DNA from 2 places in the Priestia sp. KCTC 13724 genome. Region 1 is predicted to be linked to the other one. Evidence: a T-box and tRNA genes for the amino acid it is inferred to sense, from the RefSeq annotation. Region 1 holds a T-box; the other holds one or more tRNA genes.

Region 1 (4,422 bases):
TCTAAAAATTGATAGTTTCTCAATTGAAAACCATCTATGCATTATTTGTTATATATATAAATAATTATTTTAAATTCTTTTTCAAACGAAAGGGTCTGTTTTATCCCATTACGCTATACTAGAAAAATGAAAGGAGGATGTAAAATATGCCAAGAATTGAACTTTCTAGGGTTGGATTCACGCCTTTTCAACGGCTATTAGGTCACAATGTAGATATTATGAATAAATGGTGTGATTTAGGTGATGAGTTAGAAAGAACTCTTAGTCTATCAGCACAGCTAAAGGAAGAAGTAAGGCGCGTATTAGCTGAAAAAAATGGCTGCGCTTATTGTAAAGCAAAAGGTGCGCCAAATCGGAAACAACAAGATGAGAAAACCATGCTGGCGATTGCCTTTGCAGACGTTTTTTTAAAAGAAAAAGGAAGCGTTCCAGATACTGTCTTTGCCGTTTTAAAAGAGGCCTTTAGCGATAAGGAGATTAGCGAGCTTTGTGCTTTTATTTGTTTCACAACCGCTTCTCAATATTATGGAGCTATGCTAGACTTACAGCCATAAAAACTAACAGAGGTTGCATAATGCAACCTCTGTTAGTTTTTAAATGTTTGTTTTATATAACCTTTTCCATTTTTAATTTCTACCTTGGCGAAAGCACCGTTCACAAGCGTAAGCTGAGGAGGCATATGCCCAAAGTCAAGATCATATGCAATAGGTACTTCAAGCTCTTTTAAAAGGGCTTCATACACATCTTCAGCTGTATAGCCTCCGACTGGATGGTTAGCAGTGCTTCGACCAAAAAGTATACCGCTACAATAATCAAACCAACCTGCTAGCTTCATTTGAACGAGTGTACGCCTAAGGTCTGTAGCTGATAGCTCACAGTTTTCAAAATACCAAACGAGCTTTTCACCCTGTAAAAACCTCTGCTGAAAGCTTTTAACATCCCCACATGGTGTGCCAATTGCATGACGGATTACGTCGATACATCCACCAAGTAACCTTCCTTCAATCACAAGCTCTTTGTTCCCAACCATTTTCCACTCGGTAGGTTCGGTTAAATGAAAGACGCAAGGAGATGGATTACTGTGCTGCCATTCTTTTTGAAAATAAGTAGAAGAGTACTGCGTAATACTCTTTCCTTCTTCAAGTTGTAATACTCGTTCCCACATCTTGGTCGTCTCATCCCAGTACTCGCCTCGCAAATCGACTAAATTTGGACCATGAGCTGTTGCAATACCGGTGTTTATGGTTAACGCAAATAGGAATAAGCTTGTATCAGAATAGCCTAAAACCCACTTTGGCTTAATTTCTTGAAATAAAAAGTGCTCAAAAATTTCAATCAAAAGCTCCCCACCCCAAGGCGGAATAATTAAATTTATTTCTTCGTTTTTGAGCATACTCATCAATTCATAAGCTCGCACTTTACCTGAAGCAGACTTTGCTTTTACCTGCGTCCAAACAGTTTGACCGCATTGAACCTTGTACCCACGCTCCTCCATTTTGTCACAAGCTGATTGAAACATCTTATGTAAAGCGTCTGGAACCCCCGAAGAAGGAGCGGTTACACCTATGGTAGCGTCATGCTTTAAACGCGGAAATTGAATCATTACTAGCACTCCTTTATTTCTCTCAGCCGAATATGTATTGTTCATTATACCATAATTAACTTTAACTGGGTTATTTTATCTTTATTTTCCTTTTTTTAAAAATCCCTCTTGACTTAAGGAAAATCCATCCATTATAATCATCCGTAAGCATTGATAAGGACATGAATAACTTTTCATTTCTACTCAGAGACTAGGGCCTTTGGCTGCGAGCCCTTTAGAAACAAAGTTGATTTACCACCTTTGAGCTATTGCGGGGAAATGCTTTGCAGACTATCCGTAATCGGGAAATCCGTTATCGTTTTTGAGCACGACGCTTATTTGTCGTGAAACTAGGGTGGTACCACGACCGCACTCGTCCCTTCTTTTGGGATGAGTGCGTTTTTTTATTTAATTATTGGGAGGAAAAAACATGAGAAACGCAAAACTTGAAAAACAAAACCATCAGCAGTTAGGAAAAGAGCTTGAACTCTTTTTGACTCTGGAAGAAGCACCCGGCATGCCATTTTTCTTACCAAACGGCATGGCCATTCGAAACGAACTTGTTAACGATTGGAAACAAAAGCATATTCAAGCTGAATATGCGGAGATTCAAACACCCGTTATGATGAAGCAACATTTATGGGAACAATCTGGACACTGGGACCACTATCAAGAAAATATGTATTTTTCAAACGTAGATGAACAGAGCTATGCCCTAAAGCCAATGAACTGCCCCGGCGCAATTTTATTGTTTAACAGCAAACGTAGAAGCTACCGAGAGCTTCCGGTTCGTTATGCTGAACTTGGACTCGTACACAGACATGAACTATCTGGATCTTTAAACGGTTTGTTTCGCGTTCGCTCATTTACGCAGGATGACGCACACTTATTTGTTACGCCTGCTCAAATTGAAGCAGAGCTTAATGGTGTCTTAAAGCTGGTTCATGAATTTTATGAGCAGTTTGGCTTTGAGTATAAGATAGAACTTTCAACTCGTCCTGAAAAACACATGGGAGACTTAAGCATGTGGGAACAAGCGGAAGCGTCTCTTGAAAATGTCTTAAAAGCAAGAGGGTTAGCGTACGATATTAATAAAGGAGACGGAGCGTTCTACGGGCCTAAAATTGATTTTCATATTTTAGACTCCCTTGGCCGAAGCTGGCAGTGTGGAACAGTTCAACTGGATTTTCAAATGCCTGAAAAATTCGACTGCACATATATCGGAGAAGATAACAACCCTCATCGCCCAGTAATGATTCATCGCGCAATTTACGGTTCAATCGAGCGTTTTATGGGTATTTTAATCGAGCATTATGGTGGAGACTTCCCTCTTTGGCTTGCACCTGTTCAAGTGAAAATTCTGCCGATTGCTGATGCTCATATAGACTACGCAAATGAAGTTGCACAGCGCTTACGTCAGCATGGAAGACGGGTTGAAGTTGATAGCCGAAAAGAAAAGATTGGCCTTAAAATTAGGGAAGCCACGCTAAGAAAAGCTCCTTATATCGTAATTGTCGGCGATCAAGAAGTAGCGAATAGCAGCCTTGCCGTTCGAAAACGCTCAGATAATAGCCAGCACTCCCTAAGCTTTGATGATTTTTTATTCGAGCTTGCGCAAAATAGATAAGAAGGAAGCGCTCAATATAACTATACTGAGCGCTTCCTTTTTTAAAACAGCAGTTCAAGCTGACGGCTTTTAGTAGTAAACCCCATGTTTTCATAGAACTTTATTGCACGTTCGTTAAATTCCAACACGTTTAGTTCAATAGCATCTACTGATTTTTCTCTGCCGTATTTAACAATTTCATTCATTAATAGCTTACCAATTCCTTTGCTTTGATGATCCTCACTAATACCGATGCTTCGAATGAATAAAGTGCACCGGTTTTTTAAAATGGGATTAGTATCTCTTGCCTTTTTAAAATCAAGGATGACATATCCAACGACAGACTTCTCTCGATCTCGTACGACTAGTAATTCTGTTTCAGTCGATTCAAGCCATTGTTGATATTCACCACGGGACAAGGTTGAATCCTTCTTCTCATATAAATCAGGCCTTCCTTTAATATGAAGCTTCTGCACTTGATTTTTCAGCTCTGAAAATGATAAAAAATCACTTTCAACTGCCTTCATTACGGAATATAGATTCATAGATTTTTCTCCTTTATTTTATTTTCAAAAAATAATGTACGTAAACGAGATTACTGCCCAAACGTTTTGTAGGCTATTGCATATACTTCTAAAGAAAAAGGAGGTATTGTTATGTATCAAAACCAACACGTATACACTGAGCACGATTTTCGCAGACCTTATGGCAGACCAGGCGGCTTCGGTCGTCCATTTGGCAGACCATTCGGACGTCCTTTCGGAGGACCATTTATCTTTGGAGCTCCGTTCTTAGGAGGATTAGCTGGCGGATTACTTGCTAGCTCTCTTTACGGTGGCGGCTTCGGCCCATACCCTTATCCACCATACCCTTACTATCCACCATATGGTTACTATTATTAAGAAGACATGGCTTATGCCATGTCTTTTTTACCTATTAGTAAATTTATACTCCTAAAAAAACCGTTCCCATAATCATATATACAATAGGAAACAAGAACATAGCTATATTTCTAACAATTGCTCCTTTAGCAAAGCCACTTTCTTTTCTCTTATAGATAGATAGGGCTAGCCAAAAGCCAATGAAACTTAAGACTAGAGGGAAAAAAATGACGACTCCTTGAATTTTCTCAAAAGTAACAACTCCTAGAAAGAAGTTTATAATTATGAAAAGCGGAATAATAAATAATAGATACGAAACGAATAGAATGACTGGTTTATTCATAAGCCCTCCT
Region 2 (4,422 bases), on a different contig from region 1:
AATGAGTAATGGAGCCGTTGCACCAACGGCTGATTTGCAACAGCAAATTGGACTGCAGGCCATGGTTGAAGGGATCAATGATTCATTTTTAATTTCATCGATACTTATAGTGGTGGCATTAGTCTTATCGCTCTTTATGAAGCGAGTAACAGTTAGCGGAGTTACACAAGACCAACAAGCTGTTAAAAGAGAACAGTTTGCTAAATAAAATAAAAAAGGTAGAGGCTGGGACATAAGTAATTCAGCCAATGATAAACCTGAACGATTGAGAGTTTCTCACTTTTAATCGTTCAGGTTTTTTGGTTGATTGTGAAAACAATGTTGGAAACAGGGTGGAATGGAGCGTAGGTCACTCGAATCCTGCGGGAAAGAGAGGGAAAACTGAGATCCCGCAGCGCAGCGAGGAAGCTCAGGTTCCTCCCCGCGGAAAGCGAGTGGCCGTAGCGCAATGGAACGAACGTGTTCAGACAAACCAAAAAGATTGGAACAGCTATTGTTCGTCTCTTAGAAGCAATCATTTTGTTATGTCCCAAACTCTACCTTTTTTTATGAATATGTTCGTTGTATAGTGAAAAAGTATGATGAGTCTTGAAAGGAGAATGAGGAGTTATGTGGCAATCTCTTCAAGGTGAACGTATTTGTCTAACCCCAATCCAACTTGAGCACGCACCGGAGCTTTTTAAAATTTGGTCTAATCAAAAAGTTACTGAATTCATGAATATTGATTCTTTTTGTGATGAAAAGCAAGCAAGGGAAATGATTGCTTTTCTACAGAATCTAGCGAAGGAACAAAAAGCACTACGCTACACAATCTTTCATAAAGAGCAAGCAAAGATTATTGGTTCATGCGGATTTAATCAAATAGATACTCATAACCAGCATGTAGAAATTGGCTATGAAATAGACGAAGTATTTTGGGGACAAGGATATGGTTCAGAGGTAGTTCAACAATTGGTTCATTATGGTTTTGTGAGCCTTGATATGGTTAGGGTATCGGCTAAAGTAGAGCCAGCAAACAAGGCGTCCATTCATTTACTAGAGAAAAATCATTTTCAGTATGAGGGAACTCTGCGAAAAGTTGAAAAGTCAAAAGGGATGTTTGTTGATTTATGCATGTATGCTCGAATTAAATATGAGTAATAAAAACGCGTCAAGTTTTAGCCTGACGCGTTTTTAATTAACTTGTATAAATAAAGCTTAGCCCCATTGATTTTAGTAGCTTTCGATAAGCAATGGATGTTTGGTCAGCTGCGATATGAGCTTCCATTTGTAAATCAAGAGGGAGATCTTCGGGCTTTTGGTTTTCAACCATTTCGCGATCTTCATCGAATACCCGAAGGTTAAAGTCATAAACACCTTCAACAGGAGAATCTTTGTCAAAGTTGCGAGCAATAGGTACAAATAAGCGCGTTTCACGAGCGGAAACTGGACAAACCGCATTCATAATCCAAAGCTGGCCACCTTCAGGAAAATAAACTTTTAGTGTAGCAGTGAAAGGTGGGTACACGTCAAATACCCGCAGCCATTTAAAGTTTTCTGGATTTAAGTGTGCTTGTTCTTTAGAGTAATTGCTTACAGTGCTTAAGTATTCCACGTTTAAACCATAGTCTGTTTTATCAACCTTATATCTGGGAACAAAGGCATTGTTTCGATCGCCAAATGTATCCGTATGAACCCAGGCAAAATGTGCAACATCCAAAAAGCCTTCCATCTGTCGACCTGCCGAACCCCCTATATCAAAGCTAGGACAAACAATTTGTTGAAAGTCAGGGTCATCCCAAGCCTGAAACTGTGGAATGTTATCCATTTCGCCTGTTAACGATGTCCAAATGAGTCCAAATTGCTCGATAACAGGGTAAACCGTCATGCAGAGGCGAGGAGATATATTTGCATCAGGATGCGCTGGTATCGATGTACAAGCTCCTTCTGTGTTATAGCGAAATCCGTGATAAGGACATACAATTTCCTCCTCTTCTACCCAACCCATACTAAGGGGAGTGCCACGATGAACGCAGAGGTCTCGAGCTACGACAACTTGTTTTTTAGTGCGATATACAACTAAATTGACATCTAATAGCTTAACGCTAAGCGGCTTTTCGTTTACCTCAGCTGCTTGTGCGATGGGATACCAATAGGTCGAAAGAGTCGTCCAATCCTCCTTGCTAAACGTACAGTTACGCGGATAAGGTGTTTTTGGGGGAGATTTTTTAAGCGTTTGTTGTTGGTCCATTTATCTTCTTCCTTTCTAGTTTCTTGAATGTTTTACCAGTGTAACTCATTTTTAGAAAATTCTCATTTTTATTGTTAGATATTCTTACATTCATTTGAATTTTTGTAGATTATAGTGAATCAGATAGATACATTTTGGATAATAAATGAAATAAAATGTTTCAAAGAATAGAAAAATATGATATAATTACGATTGACGCTGGCGTAGCTCAGTAGGTAGAGCACTTGCATGGTAAGCAAGAGGTCGCAGGTTCAATCCCTGTCGCTAGCATAATACGTGTAGTAAAACGAGGACCTTTTAAGGGTCTCGTTTTTTTGTACTCATCAAAGTATTTATTTTCCTAAAAATAGATAAAATGTAAAAATGTTTAATGGGAAGAAAACTAGGGTAAAAGAGGTTATCGATAAAAACTGAACGAGGAGTGCATCTAAATTTGATCACATTTAAAAATGTTTCAAAGCAGTATGAAGATGGCACCACAGCTGTCAAAGACATTAATTTAGAAATAAGGCAAGGGGAGTTTTTTGTTCTTATTGGTCCTAGTGGATGTGGGAAAACAACGACGCTTAAAATGATTAATCGTCTTCATGATGTGACTAGTGGTGATTTATACATAGCGGATAAAAAAGTAACGGATTACAACATTAATGAGCTGCGCTGGGAAATTGGGTATGTCCTCCAGCAAATTGCTTTATTTCCTCATATGACCATTGCGGAAAACATCGCGGTAGTACCTGAGATGAAGGGGTGGAAAAAGAATAAAATCAAAAAGCGTGTAGATGAACTCTTGGAACTGGTTGGACTGGACCCGAAGCAATACCGAAACCGCAAGCCTTTTGAGCTCTCAGGTGGGCAACAGCAGCGCATTGGTGTAGCTAGAGCTCTCGCAGCCGATCCTCCTGTTATTCTTATGGACGAACCTTTCAGTGCACTAGACCCGCTAAGTCGTGATCAGCTGCAGCAGGACGTTTTAGCTTTAAAAGAAAAGATAAAAAAGACATTCGTCTTTGTTACGCATGATATTAGCGAAGCCATGACTCTTGGAAATCGTATCTGTTTAATGAAAGATGGGGAAGTAGTTCAAATTGGCACACCAAAAGAGTTTGTTCAAAACCCTAAAAATGATTTCGTAAAATCATTTATCGGTAATCAGGGAAGCGTATTGCTTCAACCATTAGAAGTATTTGTTAATGAAACAAATCAGCAAGATTTTGAAAAGATTGAAGCTCCTGTACATTTAAAATCATCTGCATCTATTGGCGAAGCTGTAGAGCTTTTACAAAAGCACGATTGTGTTGGTGTTTATAAAGGTTCGAAAAAAATTGGTATTGTAACGAGCAAAAACATCCTTGCCTTCTTGTCTACTAATAGATCAAAAGAAGGAGCGGTGGTATAATGAATGGCTTAACTACTTTGTTAGAACAAAGGGGAGATGCGCATGTTCAAGCACTGCTTGAACATGTTCAAATTTCCGTACTAGCGCTATTAATTGCAGTATTAATTTCCGTACCTCTTGGCCTGTACTTAACCAGGCATGAGCGAATTGCTGAGCCTATTATCGGCGTAAAGGCTGGCTTTACCCTTGAATTTAAGGATCGAGAAGATGGATATGCAGGTCTTCAAAAAGAGTATGGCTTAGCGTTAAACAATGTTAAAACGATGGAACCAAAGCTTCGCTATAATGCAGTTCAAACAGGTGATATTAATTTATTGGATGCATATGCAACAGACCCAGAAATTGAACAGTATGATTTAGCAGTTCTAGAAGATGATGAAAAGTTCTTTCCCCCTTATCAAGGTGCGCCTGTCTTAAGAGCAGAAACGTTAAAAGAGCATCCTGAGTTAAAGGAGATTCTCAATAAGCTAGCAGGGAAAATCAATGATGAAGAAATGCGTAAAATGAATTATGAAGTCAATGCTGAAGGGAAAACAGCAGAAGAGGTAGCCCGCAAGTTCTTGGTTAAAAAGGGGTTAGTATCAGACTGAAATTAATTGAAAGCCGAGCAATGACTCGGCTTTCTTTATGATGAGGTCGTACCTTTATGTAGTACTTGTAGCCACGTGTCTGGAGAAAGCTCAAAGCCTTCAATACTAATACAGGTCATTCCATCCGCGCTACCAAATTCAACGTATTCACCGGCTTTCCAAAATACAGCTTCTCCGAAATTAACATAAATTCGACCTTCACTGTT

Evidence for each region. A T-box is a leader RNA that pairs with one kind of tRNA and senses whether it is charged. The one in region 1 lies ahead of thrS (threonine--tRNA ligase), so its partner is inferred to be a tRNA-Thr.
Region 2: it encodes a tRNA-Thr, which carries the amino acid that the T-box ahead of thrS (threonine--tRNA ligase) is inferred to sense. The anticodon was not compared.

Annotation. Positions count from the first base shown of each region.
Region 1 is NZ_JBXDLD010000090.1:50,842-55,263, forward strand. Features, by position in the region: gene AC1UFB_RS13100 (carboxymuconolactone decarboxylase family protein) at 147-554, shown strand; gene AC1UFB_RS13105 (S66 family peptidase) at 587-1,603, opposite strand; T-box leader at 1,745-1,966, shown strand; gene thrS (threonine--tRNA ligase) at 2,013-3,209, shown strand; gene AC1UFB_RS13115 (GNAT family N-acetyltransferase) at 3,251-3,733, opposite strand; gene AC1UFB_RS13120 (hypothetical protein) at 3,845-4,090, shown strand; gene AC1UFB_RS13125 (hypothetical protein) at 4,134-4,412, opposite strand.
Region 2 is NZ_JBXDLD010000077.1:7,863-12,284, reverse strand. Features, by position in the region: gene AC1UFB_RS11460 (DHA2 family efflux MFS transporter permease subunit) at 1-208, shown strand, start outside; gene AC1UFB_RS11455 (hypothetical protein) at 333-569, shown strand; gene AC1UFB_RS11450 (GNAT family N-acetyltransferase) at 610-1,140, shown strand; gene AC1UFB_RS11445 (aromatic ring-hydroxylating dioxygenase subunit alpha) at 1,178-2,230, opposite strand; tRNA gene AC1UFB_RS11440 (tRNA-Thr) at 2,428-2,500, shown strand; gene AC1UFB_RS11435 (ABC transporter ATP-binding protein) at 2,664-3,626, shown strand; partial or broken gene AC1UFB_RS11430 (glycine betaine ABC transporter substrate-binding protein) at 3,797-4,216, shown strand; gene AC1UFB_RS11425 (cupin) at 4,252-4,422, opposite strand, start outside.